Regions from separate parts of the Methylobacterium sp. 88A genome, predicted to be linked through region 2. Evidence: riboswitches for the same ligand, from Rfam matches in the RefSeq annotation. Region 2 holds a riboswitch; the other holds the start of a gene.

Region 1 (10,366 bases), 750 kb from region 2:
CGCTTCGTCGGCAGCACCGTCGAGGCGCTGATCGCCACGGCCGAGCGCCTGTCCTCCTCCCTCGACGCCATCGAGGACGACATGCTCGACGAGGCCAAGGCGGACGATCCGAGGCCCCTGGGACCGATCCGCCGCCAATCCGTGCGCTCCCACCGGCAGCTCGCCGGGTTGCGGGCGGTGTTCCACCGGCTCGAGGACGAAGCCGGCACGGAGGGAGATCAATTGCCCGAAGCGGTGGGCGCCATGGCCGCGCGGGTGGTCCAACGCCTCGATTCCCTCCACCGCGACATGCATGTCCTGTCCGAACGTAGCCGCCTGCTGCAGGACGAGATCGCCGCCCGCACCACCGCCCTCACCAACCGCCAGCTCTTCACCCTGTCGATCCTCACGGCCCTGTTCCTGCCGCCCACCCTGGTGACGGGCGTGTTCGGCATGAACACCAAGGGCCTGTTCTTTTCGGAATCCGACAATGGGTCACTGCTCGCGCTGGGAATCGGCGCGCTCGCGGCGCTCGCCGTCTACCTCGTCATCCGCCGGCTCAGTCTCGCCGGCCGGCCTGGTTGATCCGGAACGCGAACGCGCCCACACCCCCCTCGATTCATCCGACCACCGGAGCCTTCCCCCGCATGGACTTCTTTCGCCGCTTCACCGTGCTCATGTGCGCGCCGAACTTCGACCCGGACGATCTCGAGGGCGTGCGCGTCCAGCAGATCATAGGCTCGGTGGAAAAGCTCGGCTTCGAGGTCGTCCGCGCCCGCCGCGTGGAGGACGCGGCCATCGCGGTCCAGACCGATGCCGCCATCGGCTGCATGGTGGTGGATTGGGGCAAGCGCGGACTCGACGGCAAGGCCGCCGCCCTCATCAACCTGATGCGGAAGCGCGGGCTGGAAATGCCCATCGTCATCATGGTCCGGCGCAAGCGCCTGGAGGACATCCCCGTCGAGGTCCTCGACTTCATCGACGGCTACATCTTCCTCGCGGAAGAGACCCCGGACTACATCGCCCGCGGCCTCGTGAGCCGGGTCAAGCAATATGCCGAGACCCTGAAGACGCCCTTCTTCGGCGCGCTGGTCGATTACGCAGAGCAGGGCAACCAGCTCTGGACCTGCCCGGGCCATAACGGCGGCATCTTCTACAACCGCTCCCCCATCGGGCGCATCTTCGTGGAGCATCTCGGCGAGGCCGTGTTCCGTGACGACCTCGACAATTCCGTGCTCGATCTCGGCGATCTCCTCGTCCACGAGGGCCCCGCCCTCAAGGCGCAGAAGGAAGCCGCCGTCATCTTCGGTGCGGAAAAAACCTATTTCGTCCTCAACGGCACCTCGGCCTCCAACAAGATCGTGCTCTCGGCCCTGGTGGCCGAGGGCGATCTCGTCCTGTTCGACCGCAACAACCACAAGGCGGCCCATCACGGCGCCCTGTTCCTCGGCGGCGCGGTTCCGGTCTTCCTAGAGACCGACCGCAACTGCTTCGGCCTGATCGGCCCGATGTATCACGAGGCCCTCGACGAGGCGGCCATCCGCGAGAAGATCCGCACCAACCCCCTCGTCACCGACAAGGAGGCCTGGAAGCGCGAGCGCCCGTTCCGCGTCGCGGTGGTGGAGCAGTGCACCTATGACGGCACGATCTACAACGCGCAGATGATCCTCGAGAAGATCGGGCATCTCTGCGACTACATCCTGTTCGACGAGGCCTGGGCGGGCTTCATGAAGTTCCACCCGCTCTTCGCCGGCCGCTTCGCCATGGGGCTGAAGGGCCTCGACGAGACCTCGCCGGGCATCATCGCCACCCAATCCACCCACAAGCAGCTGGCGAGCTTCTCCCAGGCCTCGCAGATCCACACCAAGGACAGCCATATCCGCGGCCAGACCCGCCGCATCGAGCACCGGCGCTTCAACGAGACCTTCCTCGTCCACGCCTCGACCTCGCCGTTCTACCCGCTCTTCGCGTCGCTGGATGTCGGCGCGCAGATGATGAAGGGCCGCTCGGGCGTCGTCCTGTGGGACGACACGATCCGGCTCGGCATCGAATGGCGCAAGAAGGTCCGCGCCATCCGCCGCGAATTCGAGGAGAAGGAGGGCGATCCCCTGCGCCGCTGGTTCTTCGACCCCTTCGTGCCGGACACGGTGAAGGGCCCGGAGGGCAAGGTGCCGTGGGAGAGCGTCTCGACGGACGAGCTCGCCAGCGACGCCAAATACTGGGAGCTGACCCCCGGTGCCGCCTGGCACGGTTTCACCCATGTGGCGCCGAACTACGCCATGACCGACCCGAACAAGCTTACCGTGCTCACCCCCGGCTTCGACCGCCGCACGGGGCAATATGCCGATCATGGCGTACCGGCCCCGATCGTCGCTCAGTATCTGCGTGAAAACCGCATCGTGCCGGAGAAGAACGACCTCAACTCGCTCCTCTTCCTGCTGACGCCGGGCGTCGAATCCTCCAAGGCCGGCACGCTCATCTCCGGCCTCGTGGCGTTCAAGCGCCTGCATGACGAGAACGTGCCGCTCGAGGATGCCATGCCGGAATTCGTCCGGCGCCGGCCGAACCGCTACAAGGGCGTGCGCCTGCGCGACCTCTGCGCGGATTTCCACGCCTTCCACCGCGAGCACGGCACCAGCACGCTCCAGCGCAAGCAGTTCGAGCCGGGGCACCTGCCCGAGATGGTGATGACCCCGAAGGAGGCGGTGCAGCAGCTCACCCGCAACAACGTCGATTACGTGCCGATCGCGGAAGCCGAGGGCCGTGTGGCGACGACCTTGCTTCTGGTCTACCCGCCGGGCATCGGCACGGTGCTGCCGGGCGAGCGACTGGACGAGCGGGCGAAACCCATGCTGGATTACTTCAAGATGTTCGAGCGCTCGGCGAACCTGTTCCCGGGCTTCGAGGCCGAGATCCAGGGCGTGTTCCGCAACGTCGATCCCGACGGGACGATCCGGTTCTACACCTACGTCATGCGCGAGAACCGCCCGTGAGTCCGGACGGGCCGCCCACCGCCTCCGATCCCGAAGTGATCATCCGGCCGTCCTCGGATCCGGACGTGCCGGCCATGGTGGCGATCTACGCTCACCATATCCGGCGGGGCGTGGGGGATGTCGGCGATTTCGAGGAGGATCCGCTCCATCCCGACGACCTCAAGCGCCGCCGCAAGGCCATGCGCAAGAAGCGTCTGCCCCACCTCGTCGCCGATCGCGACGGGGTAGTGGCGGGCTATGCCTATGCCGTGCCGTTCCGCAAACGCCCGGCCTACCGCTACACGCTCAAGCACTCGATCTACGTCCATCACGAGCACCTGAACGCCGGCATCGGCCGGCGCCTGCTGCCGGCTTTGATCGAGGCCTGCGCCGCCGGCGGTTACCGGCAGATGATCGGCTATATCGACGCGCAGAACGAGGCGTCCCTGCGGCTCCACGAAGCCTGCGGCTTCGTCCGCGTCGGCCTGCTGCCGGCGGTGGGCTACAAGTACGGCCGCTGGAGCGACAGCGTCATGGTCCAGCGGGCGCTCGGCACCGGCTCCACCGACCAGCCCGGCACCTGGACGCGCTCGGTGGAGGCGCTGGTGGCCGGGCACGAATGGGTGGGGAAGTGATCCGGCTGCGGCTTCAGGCCGCCTCCAGCCCGGCATCGACCCGCGCGGCCACGTCCTGCGGGACGTCGAGGGCCTCGGCGAGGCGCTTCAGGAACTCCCGCTCCTGCAGCGTATCGGCATCGATGGCCAGACGCGCCGCCGCATAGAGGCGTGCGCCCTGCTCCGGCGACTCCACGCGCTCGGCGAGTTCGTCGATCTCGGCCGGGTCGGTGAGCTCCTTCTCCAGCCATGCGCGGCCATCCCGGTCGATGCCAGCGGCCTCCACCGCCGCGTCGAGGCGCCGGCGCTCCTGCTGGTCGACGATGCCGTCGGCCAGGGTCGCGGCCACCATGGCGCGCAGCATGACGCGCGCCTCGTCCTCACCGACCTGGCTCAGATCGGGGGTCTCGGACGCCGCGGAGGGACGGAGTGCGCGCAGCGCCAGACCCGCGACGAGGGCGAGGCCGCCGAGGGCGGCCGTGGCGGCGATCCCGCCCTTGCGTGAGCGTACGAGCGCATCGACGATCTGTCTTGCATCGGCCATGGTGGTCGTCCTGAAGGCGGGTTGAGGGATCGGATTGGAAACGGACGAGCCCCGTCGCGGGTTCACGATGGGCGGTGCGGTGGAATGAGCATGCCCCGTTCGTCCCCGGCGGAGCGCCCTCCCCCGGCAAACGGAAGCCGCACGGCGCGAAGGCAGCCAACGAGAGAGGCCCCATGACGATCACGCCCATCGAGCCCCGCCTGTCGGTCGCCGGCCAGCCGAACGAGGCGGAGATCGCGGACCTGTCCACGAAGGGCTTTGCCCTGCTCATCAACAACCGTCCCGAAGGCGAGGAGCCGGACCAGTTGGGCAGCGCTGCCGAAGCGGCGGCGGCCGAGGCGGCGGGGCTCGCCTATCTCCATCTCCCCGTCACCGGCCCCGGCATCACCCATGAGGACATCGCGCGTTTCCGCGAGGCCGTGGAGAGCGCACCCGGCCCGGTCCTCGCCCATTGCCGCAGCGGCACGCGCTCGCTGACCCTGTGGGCTTTGTCCGAAGTGCTGGCGGGGCGTCTGCGCCGCGATGACCTCCTGGCCTATGGCCGGGAGCGCGGCTTCGACCTCAGCGGTGCCGTGCGCTGGCTCGACACGCATGGCGACACGCCCGCCGGGACGTGAGATCGCTGGCCCTCAGCAGGTTCGCATTGGCAAGCCAACGCTTCACCTCGCTTAGGTCTTTGACGTGTCGCAGGTTTTGGAACGCAGAACCGGCGACCACTTTTGCTGAACCTGCCTAGTCATGACCGGCGCTGTCGAGGCGAGCGGTGGGGGATCTCTGGTCCGCCCGCTTCACGGTCAGAGGCCTCCACCGTCTGGCGGTCGACTTCGTCCCGGACTCGGCGGCCCGCCATCAGGATCTCGATGAGGAAGGCGACGATGGCCGCCACCGTGCAGACCAGGGCGATTCCGAAGCAGCCGAACAGGACGGAGGCCGTGGCGGCATCGCGCAAGGCCCCCACGAACAGCGTCAGCACCGCGATGCCGGTCATGATGCTGCCGAGCGAGGCGAGGACCACCGCCACGTCGAGCATGAAGGAGCGCCGGCGCAGATAGGCCAACTGGTACGACAGGTGGGCGGCCTCGTCCGCATCCGCCTTCTGCAGCCGGTCGGCGGCGTCATCCACCCGGTCGGCCACCCGCCCCAGGCGCGTGGAGAAGACGTTTAGCAGCGTCGCCAGCGCCGTCAGCAGGAAGGCGGGCGCGAGCGCGATCTGAATGACATGCGCGATGTCGTCGGGAGCGAGGAGTGGACCGGAAGCCATCATGATAGGGCGTTACGCCATGCCGCCCGGCACCGGAAGATGCGCCGTTTCGGAGGTGGACACGGGTTCTGGATGCCGGTGACAGGGCCTTGGGCTTCGACGTCGTCCCTCCTCGGCCGAGCGAACGGCCGCCCCCGGATGCAACGAAGCCCCGCGGCAGGGGCTGCGGGGCTTCCGGACTCGGTGAGGGTCAGGCGATCGCGCCCGGACGACGAGCGTTACTGCGGGCAGCGATGACGCAGGCCGTCATTGCCGAGATAGGTGCCCGACCGCTGATCGTAGGAGCGGAAGCGCTGGATGCAGTAGGCCACGTCCTGGTCGGATCCGCCGACATCCTGCTGGACCTCCACGGCGCCACCGTAATAGGCCGGCGCATAGCCGCCGCCGTAATATCCGTTGTCGTAGCCGTTGCCGTAATACCCGCTTCCGTAGCCATAGCCGATCCCGGCGCCCGCCAGCCCGAGGCCCAGCCCGAGGCCAAGGCCGCCATAGCCCCGCCCATATCCGCGATTGTAGCCATGGCCGTAGTGATGGTGGTGGCCGCCCCGGCCGAAACCACCGCCGCCGCCGAAGCCACCACCGCCGACATTCGGCCCGTGGGCAATTCCGCCATGTCCGCGTCCGCCGCCCATTCCATGACCACCGAAACCACCGAGACTGCCACCTCCGCCGCGTGCGAAGCCTCCGCCGCCGTGACCGTGGCCGCCATGGCCGCCGCCGTGGCTCATACCTCCGCCTCCGCCGCCTCTCCGCGCTTCGGCCGTGGCCGGAAGGAATGCGACCGCGCCGAGCAGAGCGGCGGATGCGAGAATAAGCTTGTTCATGAAACACCAGCCTGACCGTGGAGGGGACATTAGGATAGATAACGCGCCACCGGCCGGGAAGGCTCCATTGTCCATGACTGTTTTCACGTCCCGCGAAAGTCACGCCAATAAAGAACAGTCCTTGCGGATCAAAATCGAGACTACGGTCAACGGTGGAATAACCGCCTGAACCGGAAGAGCCGCGATCCGGCCGGCGCGAGGGTCGCTTCGAGACGGACGGCCATTCACTCCGGCGAGGATGTTTCCCGGGGCGATTGACAAAGGCGCGGCGAGCGCAGACTTTCGAATCGTTCCGAGGGGGGCCCCGTTCAGGGGGCTGAGATAGGGCCGCAGCCCTGACCCTTGAACCTGATCCGGCTCATACCGGCGGAGGGACGGGAACTACGCTTGGGTTGTCTGCTCCAGACGAGCGGGTGCCCGTCGTCCTGACGTACCGTTGCGAACCGGATCGCCTCCCACGCCAGGAGCGAATCCGAAATGAACGCACCAGTCCTCCCCAAAGACCTTTCCGGACAAGAACCCGCCAAGGGGCAGCTGCAAGCGGTGACCACCGGCCCGATCATGGGCTCGCGCAAGGTCTATGCGAGCGTGGCCGGCCGTGACGACATCCGGGTGCCGTTCCGCGAGGTCACGTTGAGCGATCCGAAGGAGGCCCCGGTGCGGGTCTACGATCCGTCGGGTCCCTATACCGAGACCGATGCCCGGATCGACCTGAATGCCGGCCTGCCCCTGCTGCGCGACCCGTGGATCGCCAAGCGCGGCTACGCCACGATCACGCCGCGCGCGGTCAAGCCCGAGGATAACGGCTTCGTGCCGGAGGACAAGCTCGTCGCCCCCTGTCCGGCGACGCGCCAGATCCGCAAGGCCGGCCCCGGCCAGATGGTGACGCAGTACGAGTTCGCCAAAGCCGGGATCATCACCGAGGAGATGATCTACGTCGCCCACCGCGAGAACCTCGCCCGCGAGACGATGCTGGAAGGCGCGCAGACCGCACTGGCCGACGGCAACAGCTTCGGCGCGTCGCTCCCCGCCTTCATCACCCCGGAATTCGTGCGCGACGAGGTGGCGCGCGGCCGCGCCATCATCCCGGCCAACATCAACCACCCCGAGGTGGAGCCGATGGCGATCGGCCGCAACTTCCTCGTCAAGATCAACGCCAATATCGGCAATTCGGCCGTGACGTCGTCCGCCGCCGAAGAGGTGGAGAAACTGGTCTGGGCGACCCGCTGGGGCGCCGACACGGTGATGGACCTCTCCACCGGCCGCAACATCCACAACATCCGCTCGTGGATCGTGCGCAACTCGCCCGTCCCGATCGGCACCGTGCCGATCTATCAGGCGCTCGAGAAAGTCGGCGGCGATCCGCTGAAGCTCGACTGGGAGGTCTTCAAGGACACCCTCATCGAGCAGGCCGAGCAGGGCATCGACTATTTCACCATCCATGCGGGCGTGCGCCTCGCCCATGTGCCGCTCACCGCTCGCCGCGTCACCGGCATCGTCAGCCGAGGCGGCTCGATCATGGCGCGTTGGTGCCTCGCCGGTCACCGGGAATCGTTCCTCTACGAGCGGTTCGACGAGATCTGCGACATCATGCGGGCCTACGACGTCTCGTTCTCGCTGGGCGACGGCCTGCGCCCCGGCTCCATCGCGGATGCCAACGACGCGGCCCAGTTCGCGGAACTCGAGACCCTCGGCGAACTCACCAAGATCGCTTGGGACAAGGGCTGCCAGACCATGATCGAGGGCCCCGGCCACGTGCCGATGCACAAGATCAAGGTGAACATGGAAAAGCAGCTGGAAGAGTGCGGCGAGGCGCCGTTCTACACCCTCGGCCCGCTGACCACCGACATCGCACCGGGCTACGACCACATCACCTCGGGCATCGGCGCCGCCATGATCGGCTGGTTCGGCTGCGCCATGCTCTGCTACGTCACCCCGAAGGAGCATCTCGGCCTGCCCAACCGCGACGACGTGAAGGAAGGCGTGATCACCTACAAGATCGCGGCCCATGCCGCCGATCTCGCCAAGGGCCATCCGGCGGCGCAGCTGCGCGACGACGCCCTGTCACGCGCCCGGTTCGACTTCCGCTGGGAGGACCAGTTCAACCTGTCCCTCGATCCCGACACGGCGCGCGCTTATCACGACGAGACCCTGCCGAAGGACGCCCATAAGGTCGCGCATTTCTGCTCCATGTGCGGCCCGAAATTCTGCTCGATGAAGATCACGCAGGATCTGCGCGCCGAGGTGCTCGCCATGGAGGCGGCCGGACAGGTGCTGGGCGAGGCGACCCCCATGAGCCAGGCCGAGCGCGAGGCGGGAATGGCGGCGAAATCCGCCGAGTTCCAGGCCGAGGGCGGCAAGCTCTACGTCGACGCGGCCGAATAGGCCGCCTCGCCCCACCCCCTCGCGCCCCGGCGCGAGGGGGCATCGCCCCATCGTCAGGCACCGCTTGCGTAGCGGCTGACGGCTAGGTCCGGCGTGGCGATATCCGGCGTGCGGCCGGAGATGAGGTCGGCCAGCACCCGGCCCGAGCCGCAGGCCATGGTCCAGCCCAGGGTGCCATGGCCGGTATTGGTATAGAGGTTCGACAGGCGCGTTCCGCCTACGATGGGCGTGCCATCCGGCGTCATCGGCCGCAGGCCGGTCCAGAACTTGGCCTGAGCAAGGTCGCCACCGGCCGGGAACAGGTCGCCCACGGAGCGGACCAGGGTCTCCCGGCGCGGTCCGCGCAGGACCGCGCTGAAACCGGCGAGCTCGGCGGTGCCGCCGACCCGGATGCGGTCGCCGAGCCGGGTGATCGCGACCTTGTAGGTCTCGTCCATCACCGTCGAGACCGGCGCCGCCTCCGCATCGGTGACCGGCAGGGTGAGGGAATAGCCCTTCACCGGATAGATCGGCAGGTCGATGCCGAGGGGCCGGAGCAGAGCCGGGGTGTAGCTGCCCATGGCCGCCACATAGGCGTCGGCTGTCAGGATTTCGCCGCCTGCCGTCGCCACGCCGCCGATCCGGTCGCCTTCGCTGCGCAGACCGGTGATGGCCGTGCCGTAGCGGAAGACCACGCCGAGGTCTTCGCAGAGTGCGGCGAGGCGCTGGGTGAACAGATGCGCATCGCCGGTCTCGTCGCCGGGGAGCCGCAGACCGCCGACGAAGGTTCCGGCCACCCGCGCCAGGGCCGGCTCGGCCATGATGCAGCCGGCGGGGTCGAGCACCGCGTAGGGAACGCCATAGGCGTCGAGGACGCGCGTGTCGTCCCCGACATGGTCGAGCTGCTTCTGTGTCCGGAACAGCTGGAGCGTACCCTGCTCGCGATGGTCGTAACTGATGCCGGTCTCGGCGCGCAGGTCGCGCAGCACGTCGCGGCTGTACTCGGCCAGGCGCACCATCCGGCCCTTGTTGCGCTGGTAGGCCTCCTCCGTGCAATTCGCCAGCATGCGGGCGAGCCAGCCGTAGAAACGCGGCTCGAAACTCGGCCAGACCACGAGGGGCCGGTGGCGCATCATCAGCCACTTCATGGCTTTCAGCGGGATGCCCGGAGCGGCCCAGGGCGCCGAATATCCCGGCGAGACCTGGCCGGCATTGGCGAAACTCGTCTCGAGCCCCGCCGCCGGCTGGCGCTCCAGCACGGTGACCCGGTGGCCGGCTTTGGCCAGGTAATAGGCCGAGGTGACGCCGACGACACCGCCACCGAGGATCAGGACATGCATGGCCGGCGTTCCGTAGAGGGTCGGGGTAGGGTCCGGACTGGGCTCGACGCCCCGAGCGGGTTCGCATCGGCAAGCCGCCGCTTCACCTTGCTCAGTCCTTACGGCGTGTCGCAGGTTTCAGGCCGCAGAAGCGGCGCCCCTCGTCGCGAGCCCCGCCCAGGGCCTGTTTGAGTTGTTTTTCCAAGGCTTTACCTCATCCTGAGGTGCCGCGTAGCGGTCTCGAAGGAGCCCTCCAGGGATCGCGTGATGACTGGAGGGCTCCCTCAAAGCCCTTTGCTCGCGCAAAGGGCACCTCAGGATGGGGGGGTCGGATAGGATGATCGACTTTGGTTTGAGCAACCGCTGCGAAATCCGATCGAACGGTGGTCAGAGCTCGCCGGTGAGGAACTGCGCCCGGCCGTGACCGAAGGACCAATCCTCGTCGGTGTTCTCCACCGTCGAGACCATGACGTCGGCCGGGGCGATGCC
Region 2 (10,366 bases):
CTCCCGTGAGGGCGAAATCGCCATCGCCAAGCGCATCGAGGCCGGCCGCGAAGCCATGATCGCGGGCCTCTGCGAGAGCCCGCTGACGTTCCAGGCCATCATCATCTGGCGCGACGAGCTCGTCGACGGCCGCGTGCTCCTGCGCGACATCATCGATCTCGAAGCCACCTATGCCGGCCCGGACGCCAAGAACGCGCCGCAACTCACCGAGGGTGAGGACGGCGACGAGGCCGAGGCGGAGGCACCGATCCCCGCCGAGGGCGGCGACGACGAAGACGACATGGAGAACAACGTCTCGCTCGCGGCGATGGAAGCTGAGATCAAGCCGCGCGTTCTCGAGACGTTCGACAACATCGCCAACAACTACAAGAAACTGCGCAAGCTCCAGAACGAGCATGCCGACCTGAAGGCCGGCGGCGGCACGCAGACCTCCGCCCAGAGCCAGAAGCAGTCCGATTTCAAGGACACCGTCGTCGCCGACGTGAAGTCGCTGTCCCTGAACTCGAACCGCATCGAGGCGCTGGTCGAGCAGCTCTACGACATCAACAAGCGCCTCATCAGCCATGAGGGCCGCCTCATGCGCTATGCCGAGAGCCACGGCGTCGCCCGCGACGAGTTCCTGCGCCACTACCAGGGCTGGGAGCTCGATCCGAACTGGATGGAGCGTGTCGGCAAGCTCGGCGGCAAGGGCTGGAAGAACCTCGTCGAGAAGGGCGCCAAGCAGGTCGCCGACCTGCGCGAGCAGATCCTGACGCTCGCCTCCGAGACCGGTCTCGAGATCGGCGAGTACCGCAAGATCGTCAACATGGTCCAGAAGGGCGAGCGCGAAGCCCGTCAGGCCAAGAAGGAGATGATCGAGGCCAATCTCCGCCTCGTGATCTCCATCGCCAAGAAATACACCAACCGCGGCCTGCAGTTCCTGGACCTGATCCAGGAGGGCAATATCGGCCTGATGAAGGCCGTCGATAAGTTCGAGTATCGCCGGGGCTACAAGTTCTCGACCTACGCGACCTGGTGGATCCGGCAGGCGATTACCCGCTCCATCGCCGATCAGGCGCGCACCATCCGCATTCCTGTGCACATGATCGAGACGATCAACAAGATCGTCCGGACATCGCGCCAGATGCTGCATGAAATCGGCCGCGAGCCGACTCCCGAGGAGCTGGCCGAGAAGCTGGCCATGCCTCTGGAGAAGGTCCGAAAGGTCCTGAAGATCGCCAAGGAGCCGATCTCCCTCGAAACGCCCATCGGCGACGAGGAGGATTCGCATCTCGGCGATTTCATCGAGGACAAGAACGTCGTTCTGCCGATCGATGCGGCGATCCAGTCGAACCTGCGCGAGACCACCACTCGCGTGCTGGCCTCGCTGACGCCGCGCGAGGAGCGCGTGCTGCGGATGCGCTTCGGCATCGGCATGAACACCGACCACACCCTCGAAGAGGTCGGTCAGCAATTCTCGGTGACCCGCGAGCGTATCCGCCAGATCGAGGCGAAGGCGCTGCGCAAGCTCAAGCACCCGAGCCGTTCGCGCAAGCTGCGGAGCTTCCTCGACAATTGAGGGCGGACCGGCCCTCTCCTTCGTGACGAGGGACTGTCTATCTGAAACGACAATGGCGCACCGAAGGGTGCGCCATTGTCGTTTCAGCTCACGTCTTCACGCCAGGGGAGGCTACACGTCGCCCCCGATCCCTCATTGGTTCCCTGCCCGGGCCGGATCGAAGCCGCGCTTGCGCGAATAGATGCTTTCGGCGTCGGGCATGACGGCGCCCGCCACGGGGGTCACGCGCCCGGCGACGCGCTGCTTCTGTCGAGACCCATCCGTCCTGCAACCCGTGCAGAGAGAGGCGATGGCCCGTTCCCCGCGACGGGCGATCCGCTCGTTGAAGACCGTCTGACGCCGGCTGCTGGCTTCGTTGGACTCCGAAAAGCTCGACGTCGTCGGAATGCCGGCTTCGTCCCGCGATGCGGGGGGAGCCTGCACGGGTGTGTTGGCGGCGGGAAGCAGGACGGGACCGGCCTGCGCGGCCCCGGCAAGCGCCATGGCGATCACGAGGGCGACGGCACGGGGTGAGATAGGCATGGGTGGTTCCGATGACGGGGGATAGAATCTCGGCGTCATGATGAGCCGGTATTGGTCATTTTCACCTTATCATGGCACCAATGGGACGATATTGACCGTCGGACCTGGTGACTAACGTGGCGGCACCCGTTGCCGCCCGCGCCCCTCCGACCCACTTTGGCATCATGCTCGATCTTGGCCCGCCTCATCCCTCGCCGACTGCCGAAGCGGATGGGTCGGAGGCGAACGACGTGCCGTTCGGGTCCCTGCAGGAATGTGTCGCCCTGAGGGATTGGCTCCTGATCGAAGGGGCGCGCCTGCCGCAGGCGGACGACCTCCTGGCGGGGATGTCCGAGCGGCTGATCGCCCTCGGCGTTCCCGTCCACCGGGCATCCACCGCCATCGACACGCTTCATTCCGAGTATTCCGGGGTCGGTCGATTCTGGACCCCCGAGAGCGGATCGACCGTGCGCCTGTTTCCGCACGGGGAAGCGTCCGACAAGGCGTATCACGACAGTCCGTTCTTCACCGTTCATGAGACCGGCGAATGGCTGATGGTCGACCTGAACGACGCGGATGATCTGCGATACTCGATCATCGGCGATCTCAAGGCTGGGGGCTACACGCATTACATCGTGGCGCCGCTGTTCTTCACCAACGGCTCGCGTAACGGCATCACCTTCGCGACCCGCGCCCCGGACGGATTCCGCGATGAGGACATCGCCATACTTCGGTTCGTCATGCCGACCCTGGCTGCGGTGATGGAGATGCGGATCGTCAACAAGACGCTGGATCAGGTCCTGCGCATCTATGTGGGCGACGAGCCGCACCGGGCGATCCTGTCCGGCGACATCCGTCGCGGGCAGGTCAAGCGCATCCGCTCGGCCATCCTGTTCGCCGACATGCGAGACTACACCCAGATCTCCGCCGACATGACGCCCGAGGAAGCCGTCGACCTCCTCAACATCTTCTTCGATTGCCTGGTGCCGGCGGTGGAGCGGGAGGGCGGCGAGGTTCTGAAATATCTCGGCGACGGGCTGCTGGCGATCTTCCGCGAGCGCGGCGACGATCTCGGCGGAGCCGCCAAGGGCGCGCTCATCGCCGCCCGTTCCGCCCTCTCCGCCCTCGACGAGGCGAATGCCACCGGGCGTTTCGCGCAGCCCGTCGTTGCCGGCATCGCGCTCCACCACGGGGAGGCGGCCTACGGCAATGTCGGCTCCGGCGCGCGCCTCGACTTCACCGTCATCGGCCGCGACGTGAATCTGGCGAGCCGCCTCGCACGCCTGAACAAGGTCCTCGGCGAACCGCTCCTCATGTCGAAGCCCTTCGTCGATTTCCTCTGGGACGAATCGGAATCCCTCGGCGAGCACGCGCTCGACGGGTTCGCCGAATCGATGGGCGTCTACCGGCCGGGGCGGACACCGGCGGCACTCTGACACCGGCTGGCATATCAAACGGCGTCGGCGGGGATTGACCGGAGCGTGGTCCTTGCCCACATCTGGGATGTTCCAGGGAGATCCCCGTCAAGGGGCTGAGAAACCGATGAGCGTGGACCTCGTGTTCGCGCGGCGCGGAAATCCTTCGAACCTGAACCGGCTCATACCGGCGTAGGGATTGGACCGTGGGTTTTCTGTTCAAGGAAGCCCGGCACGCTTCGGATCGGAAGCTGAAGGACACCAATCTCTGCGGATCATCGCGGAGGTTTCCCTTGGACGTCTCAGCCACCCCGAATACCCTATCGCGCCGGTCCACCGGTCTCGTCGTCGACGGCAACGCACTGCCCGCGCGAAGCGACGTCGTGATCGTCGGCGCCGGTTTGATCGGCCTGTCCGCGGCATGGCGCCTGGCTCGGGCGGGTCTCACCGTCACGGTGATCGAGCGTGACACCGTGGGCGCCGGGGCGAGTCTCGCGGCCACGGGGATGCTCGCGCCTGCGGCGGAACACGAGCCGGGCTCCGATCCGCTGCTTCCCCTGGCCCTCATGAGCTTGGCGCGCTGGCCGGGCTTTCGCGATGAACTCCAGGCCGCCTCCGGTATCGGCATCGATTACCGGGAGGAGGGAACCCTCGTCCTCGCCATCGGCCGCGACGAGGTGGACCGCCTGCGCTTTCGGCACGACCTCCAGATCCGCTCCGGCCTCACCGCCCGCTGGCTGTCGGGGACGGAAGTCCGTGCCCGTGAGCCGGCCCTTCGCCCTTCGGTCACCGCCGGCCTGTTCTGCGCGGAGGATCATCAGGTCGACCCGCCCCTCGTCATGGCGGCGCTCACCCGCGCGGCCCAGGCGGCCGGAGTGACCATCGTCGAGCGATGTCCGGCGGAAGCGCTGGATTGGGAGGGGGGGCGCGTCCGGGGCGTCGCGACGCCGCGCGGAACCGCATCGGCCGGGACCGTGATTCTCGCGGCGGGCGCATGGAGCGGGGAGGCCGGCCTCCTGCCGGAGGACCTCGCCCTGCCGGTTCGGCCGATCCGCGGCCAGTCGCTGGCGCTGAAGACCACGGCCCGGACGGGCAATCTCTCGCACATGGTGTGGACCGAACAGGTCCACATGGCCCCGAAGGCCGATGGCCATCTCATCGTGGGGGCCACGGTGGAGGATTGCGGCTTCGTTCCGGGCGTCACCGCCGGCGGTCTCTACGCGCTCCTCGAAGGGGCGCGACGTGTCTTGCCCGGCATCGAGGAGATGGAAGTCGAGGCGGTCTGGAGCGGGTTCCGGCCGACCTCGGACGACGATGCGCCGATCATCGACACCCTGGCGCCCGGCCTCGTGGCGGCCACCGGCCATCACCGCAACGGATACCTTCTGGCTCCCGCCACGGCCGACGCCGTCTGTGCCCTTCTCACCACCGGCGCACTGCCCGATTTCGCGCGCGGCTTCGGTCTCGCCCGGTTCCGGCGGCCCGCGCGGGCCGAGAGGAGGGCTTTCGCATGAGGCTCACCATCAACGGGCACCCGCGCGAGGTCGAGGCGGCGGACCTGTGGGCCCTCTTCCGGGTCGAGGCGGAGGAGACGGGGATCGAGAGCCCGCAGGGCATCGCCATCGCGCTGAACGGCACCGTCATCCGCCGTCGCGACTGGGAGACGACCCCGGTGGCCGAGGGCGACAAGGTCGAGATCGTGCGCGCCATGCAGGGCGGATAGTCGAGGGATCGGGATCATGAACGGACATACGATCGAAGCCGCTGCCGACGACGCGCTGGTCATCGCCGGCGTGAGCTTGGGCTCCCGCCTCTTCATCGGCACGGCGGGATATCCCACGCAGAGCATCATGGTCGATGCGGTGGAAGCCTCCGGGGCGGAGGTCGTCACCGCCTCCATCCGTCGCGTTTCCCTCCAGGGCCATGGCTCGGATACGGTGCGGCGCCTGAAGGGGTATCGCTTCCTGCCCAACACCGCCGGCTGCGAGACCGCCCGCGACGCGATCATGACAGCCGAACTGGCCCGCGAGGCCCTCGACACCAACTGGATCAAGGTCGAGGTCATCGGCGACCGCGAAACGCTCTATCCGGACGTGGCCGAGTTGCTGGAAGCCTGTCGCCACCTCGTCGATGACGGGTTCGTCGTGCTGCCCTATTGCAACGACGATCCCGTCGTGTGCCAGCGGCTCGCCGATATCGGCTGCGCGGCGGTGATGCCGATGGGGTCGCTCATCGGGTCGGGGATGGGGGTCGCCAACCCCGCCAATCTCGAATTGATCTGTCGCCGCGCCAGCGTGCCGGTCATCGTGGATGCGGGGATCGGCACCGCCTCCGACGCGGTCGTGGCCATGGAACTCGGCGCCGCCGGCTGCCTCCTCAACACTGCCGTCGCCAAGGCCGACGACCCCGTCCGCATGGCCCGCGCCATGCGCCACGCCGTCGAAGCCGGCCGGCTCGCCCATCTCGCCGGCCGCATCCCCAAGCGGGGACGCGCCGAACCGTCGAGCCCACAGCTCGGACTCGTCGGTTCGTGACGCGTAACCCGTCGGGGCTCCTTCTGGTCACCGACCGGGCCGGGAGCCCGATGGGCTTGGTCGGGAGGATCGAGGCGGCGCTGGCGGGTGGGGCCCGCTGGATCTGGTTCAGGGACCGCGACCTCGACGCAGTCTCACGCCGTGTCCTCGCCGAAGAGCTGATGGGGCCGGTGCGGGAGGTGGGGGCAGGGCTCATCGTCGGGGGGGATGTGGCCCTCGCCCGCGCCATCGGTGCCGATGGGGTGCATCTCGGCGGAGGGGCAATGCCCCCGGACATCGCGGCGGCACGGCGGGATCTTCCGCCCGGATGCCTTCTCGGAATCTCGGCCCATTCACCCGTGGAGGTGATCCGGGCCGCCGAAGCGGGCGTGGATTACGCCACCCTCAGCCCCATCTTCGCGACCCGAAGCAAGCCGGGATATGGGCCGGCCCTCGGCCCGGACGTCTTGGAGCGCGGTCCCGGACCGACAATTCCGGTCTTCGCCCTCGGAGGCGTCACGCCGGCGAATGCGGGAGCGTGCCGCGACGCCGGGTTTTCCGGAATCGCCGTCATGGGCGGGGTCATGGTGGCGGCGGATTCACGAGCGGCGGTGCGCGCCTATCTCGATGCCTGGGAGATCCGGAGCTGAGCAGGCCTCGCAAAGAAGCTCGCCGGTCCCGCGGTACTGGAACCGGCGAACTCCTGGGATTTGTACGAAGCGAACGGGCTCAGTGCCCAGCGGGGCCGTAAGGGGGGCGTGGGATGGCCCGGTGCGCTGCGCGCAGGGCCGCGGACCAACGCTCGCGCAGATCGTGGAAGTAGGATTCTCCCGCCTCGATCCGATGGCTCACTTCGAGGTCGAGCGCATTGCGACGGGCCACGGCGATATCGATGGGCAAACCCACGCCGAGATTCGACCGCATGGTCGAATCCATGGAGACGAGGCTCACTTTCAGGGCATCGTAGAGGTCGGTCTCGAACTTCACGGCCCGATCGAGGATGGGTTTGCCGTATTTGTGCTCACCGATCTGCAGGAACGGCGCATCGGTGCTGCACTCGATGAAATTGCCCGCCGAATAGATCAGGAACAGACGCATGGGCTCGTTGCCGATCTGACCGCCGAATAGCAGCGAGATCGAGAACCGGAGATTGGCCGCCTCGAACCCGGCCTTCTCGATGGCGCGGACGCGACGGATCGCCTTGCCGATGAGCTGGGCGGCCTGGAACATCGTCGTGGTTTCGGTGAGCTTCAGCGTCGGCTCACCGTCGTCGCCGGCAACACCCTCGGCGAGCATGCTGAGCACCGATTGGGTCACGGAGAGGTTGCCGGCCGATGCCAGCATCATCACGCGCTCGCCGGGGACGTTGAAGTGATGCAGCTTGCGGTAGGTCGAGATGTCGTCGAGGCCCGCATTGGTGCGGGTATCGGCAACCATCACGAGCCCTTCCTCGACAAGGAGCCCGACGCAATAGGTCATGATACCGATACCCCTGATGGCCCGAGATTCTCAGGCCATTCCTGATGCTGTGACGGGCTAGACCTGGACGGTCGCCTGAGCCTGTTCGACGCGAAGCTTTACTTCGAGTGTTTCAGTCCCGCCACCCATCCGGCTGCCTCTGATCGGGGCCGCACCCAAATAATCCAGCCCGATGGCGACGCGGATATGCGCCTCCGTCGTAGCGATACCATTGGCCGGGTCGAAACCGACCCATCCCAGACCGGGCACCAGAGCTTCCGCCCAAGCATGCCCCGATCCCTGGTCCTCCTCGCTGTCGGCGTGGAAGAAATAGCCGGAGACGTAGCGGGCGGGAATCTCCAGATGCCGCGCTGCGGCGATGAAAATATGGGCAAGATCCTGGCAGACGCCCTTTCCGGCGGCGAAGGATTGCGCGGCGGTGGTGCTGGCGCTGGCCGGACCCGGCTCGAAGGCGACCGTGTCGAAGACGGCGGCGAGGAGACGGTGAAGGCAGGGAAGAACCGAGGAATCACCCTCGTCGACCACGCTCTTGGCGAAAGCCTGAAGCTCGCCATTGGCCGTCGCGAGATCGGAATCGCGCAGGTAGAACACGTCGGGCAGGCGTTCCACGGTGCCGCGGACGATGCCGTGCATCTCGTTGGTGTCGACTTCGCCGGTCACCCGGATCGTCAGGGCGTCGGCCGGCTCGTCGGCCGTGAACCAGTGGGTGACGTTGCCGAATCCGTCCTCGCGCTCGCTGATCCGCCCATCCACCGAGGGCTCGATCCGCCAGCGGCGGACATATTGCCCGTCATGGTCGCGCGGTCGAAGGCGGAGGAGCTGGATGAGACCCCGTGCCGGCTGCTCGTAGGTGTAGTTGGTCTCATGGAAGACGCGGATGCGCATGGACGTCTCTTGTAGAACTCGGGATTCGACGGAACCCTACACCAGATATTGCTCGATGACCGCCGCGCCGAGACGATTGTTCTCGACGATGAAGGCCGTCACGAACTCGTGCAGACCCGACCGGAACACCCGGTCGATGTTCTCGCCTTCCAGGCGTGCGAGGGTGTTGCTCGCCAGGCGCTGGCTCGCGCCGCGGCGGCCATAGGCGTCGGCGATGAGATCGAGATGCTCCACCAGCATGCCGTAGCAATTGGTCAGGGAGCGCGGCATCTGCCGGTTGAGGATCAGCAGGTCGGCCACCAGCAGCGGTTTGACGCTCTCGCGATAGACCCAGTGATAGGCGTTGAAGGCCGAGACCTCGCGCAGGATCGTGGTCCACTGGAAATAATCGAGGCTGCCGCCGACCTTCTCCGTGGCCGGCAGCAGGATGCGATATTTCACGTCGAGAATGCGGGCGGTGTTGTCGGCCCGCTCGATGGCGGTGCCGAGCCGCGTGAACCAGTAGGCGTCGTTGCGCAGCATGGTGCGGTAGGCCGAGCCGTCGAAGGCGAGGGACACGCCCTTCACCCATTCGAGGAAGCGGCTGAACTCGTCGCGATTGAGGTCGCGGCCTTCGTAGTTCCGCAGTTCGAGCCAGGCACCGTTGATCGCGTCCCACATCTCCGTGGTCAGGGCGGTGCGGACGGAGCGGGCATTCTCGCGCGCGGTCTCGATGCAGGAGCGGATCGAGGACGGGTTGTGGGGCGAGAAGGCCAGGAAGTTGCACACCGTCGCTTCGTTGACGCTGTCATAGAGCGGCTTGAACACCTCCGGGTCGCCCGCGGAGGCCAGGGCCGACGCCCACTCGTTGGTCTCGCCGCCACCATAGCTCGAGGGGAGGGCGGCGAGCCGATGGGCCGCATCGAGGATGCGGGCGACGAACTCGGCCCGCTCGGCGTAGCGCGAGAGCCAGTACAGATTGTCGGCGGTCCGGGACAGCATGGGCTTCCGTTAAGGCGATGGGCGAGAAAACGATCCACCCCGCTTCCGGGGTGGGCTTTGGCGTAGCGTCAGGCGTCCAGCACCCAGGTATCCTTGGTGCCCCCGCCCTGGCTGGAATTGACGACGAGCGACCCTTCCTTCAGGGCGACGCGGGTCAGGCCGCCCGGAACGATCCGGATCTCGTCGGAGCCGCATAGCACGAAGGGCCGCAGATCGACGTGGCGCGGCGCGACGCCGGACGCGACGAAGGTCGGGCAGGTGGACAGCGCCAGGGTCGGCTGGGCGATGAACCCGTCCGGCGCGTGGCGCAGCTTGCGGCTGAAATCCTCGATCTCCCGCTTGGTGGCGTGCGGGCCCACCAGCATGCCGTAGCCGCCCGATCCGTTGACTTCCTTCACGACGAGGTCGGCGAGGTTGTCCATCACGTAGGAGAAGGCCTCCTTCTCGCGGCAGCGATAGGTCGGCACGTTGTGCAGGATCGGCTCCTCGCCGGTGAAGAACTTCACGATCTCCGGCATGTAGCTGTAGACGGCCTTGTCGTCGGCGATGCCGGTGCCGACCGCGTTGGCGAGGGTCACGGTGCCGCGCTCGTAGGCGTTCATCAGGCCGGGCACGCCGAGCACCGAATCGGGCCGGAACACCAGGGGGTCGAGGAAGTCGTCGTCGAGGCGGCGATAGATCACGTCGACCCGGCGCGGGCCTTCCGTGGTGCGCATGTAGACCACGTCGTCCTTGGTGAAGAGATCGGAGGCCTCCACCAGATCGACGCCGAGCTTGTCGGCCAGGAACGAGTGTTCGTAGAACGCGGAATTGTAGCGTCCCGGGGTGAGCAGCACGACGGAGGGGTCGCGCGTCGCCGTCTGCGGGGCGAGACTGCGCAGGGTGGCCAGGAGCGCGTCGGGATAGTTCTCCACCGGCGCCACGCGATGGCGCGAGAACAGTTCCGGGAAGAGCCGCAGCATCACCTCCCGGTTCTCCAGCATGTAGGAGACGCCGGACGGCGTGCGGGCATTGTCCTCCAGCACGAAGAAGTC

The links. A riboswitch is a leader RNA that binds a small molecule or an ion and turns the genes downstream of it on or off. The one in region 2 is predicted to bind thiamine pyrophosphate.
Region 1: it holds a riboswitch for thiamine pyrophosphate, as region 2 does, so the genes downstream of both, thiC (phosphomethylpyrimidine synthase ThiC) here and thiO (glycine oxidase ThiO) in region 2, are expected to answer to the same signal.

The regions. Positions count from the first base shown of each region.
Region 1 is NZ_AQVT01000001.1:4,155,814-4,166,179, forward strand. It holds gene A3OM_RS0119850 (CorA family divalent cation transporter) at 1-564, shown strand, start outside; gene A3OM_RS0119855 (Orn/Lys/Arg decarboxylase N-terminal domain-containing protein) at 627-2,972, shown strand; gene A3OM_RS0119860 (GNAT family N-acetyltransferase) at 2,969-3,586, shown strand; gene A3OM_RS0119865 (DUF533 domain-containing protein) at 3,600-4,109, opposite strand; gene A3OM_RS0119870 (TIGR01244 family sulfur transferase) at 4,283-4,726, shown strand; gene A3OM_RS0119875 (DUF2721 domain-containing protein) at 4,846-5,373, opposite strand; gene A3OM_RS0119880 (BA14K family protein) at 5,589-6,098, opposite strand; TPP riboswitch at 6,480-6,586, shown strand; gene thiC (phosphomethylpyrimidine synthase ThiC) at 6,672-8,579, shown strand; gene A3OM_RS0119890 (D-amino acid dehydrogenase) at 8,633-9,898, opposite strand; gene A3OM_RS0119895 (tautomerase family protein) at 10,265-10,366, opposite strand, start outside.
Region 2 is NZ_AQVT01000001.1:3,403,602-3,413,967, reverse strand. It holds gene rpoD (RNA polymerase sigma factor RpoD) at 1-1,558, shown strand, start outside; gene A3OM_RS0116355 (hypothetical protein) at 1,691-2,080, opposite strand; gene A3OM_RS0116350 (adenylate/guanylate cyclase domain-containing protein) at 2,245-3,495, shown strand; TPP riboswitch at 3,561-3,691, shown strand; gene thiO (glycine oxidase ThiO) at 3,768-4,988, shown strand; gene thiS (sulfur carrier protein ThiS) at 4,985-5,197, shown strand; gene A3OM_RS0116335 (thiazole synthase) at 5,214-6,008, shown strand; gene A3OM_RS0116330 (thiamine phosphate synthase) at 6,005-6,637, shown strand; gene A3OM_RS0116325 (peptidase) at 6,717-7,466, opposite strand; gene A3OM_RS0116320 (transglutaminase family protein) at 7,524-8,351, opposite strand; gene A3OM_RS0116315 (alpha-E domain-containing protein) at 8,388-9,332, opposite strand; gene A3OM_RS0116310 (circularly permuted type 2 ATP-grasp protein) at 9,401-10,366, opposite strand, start outside.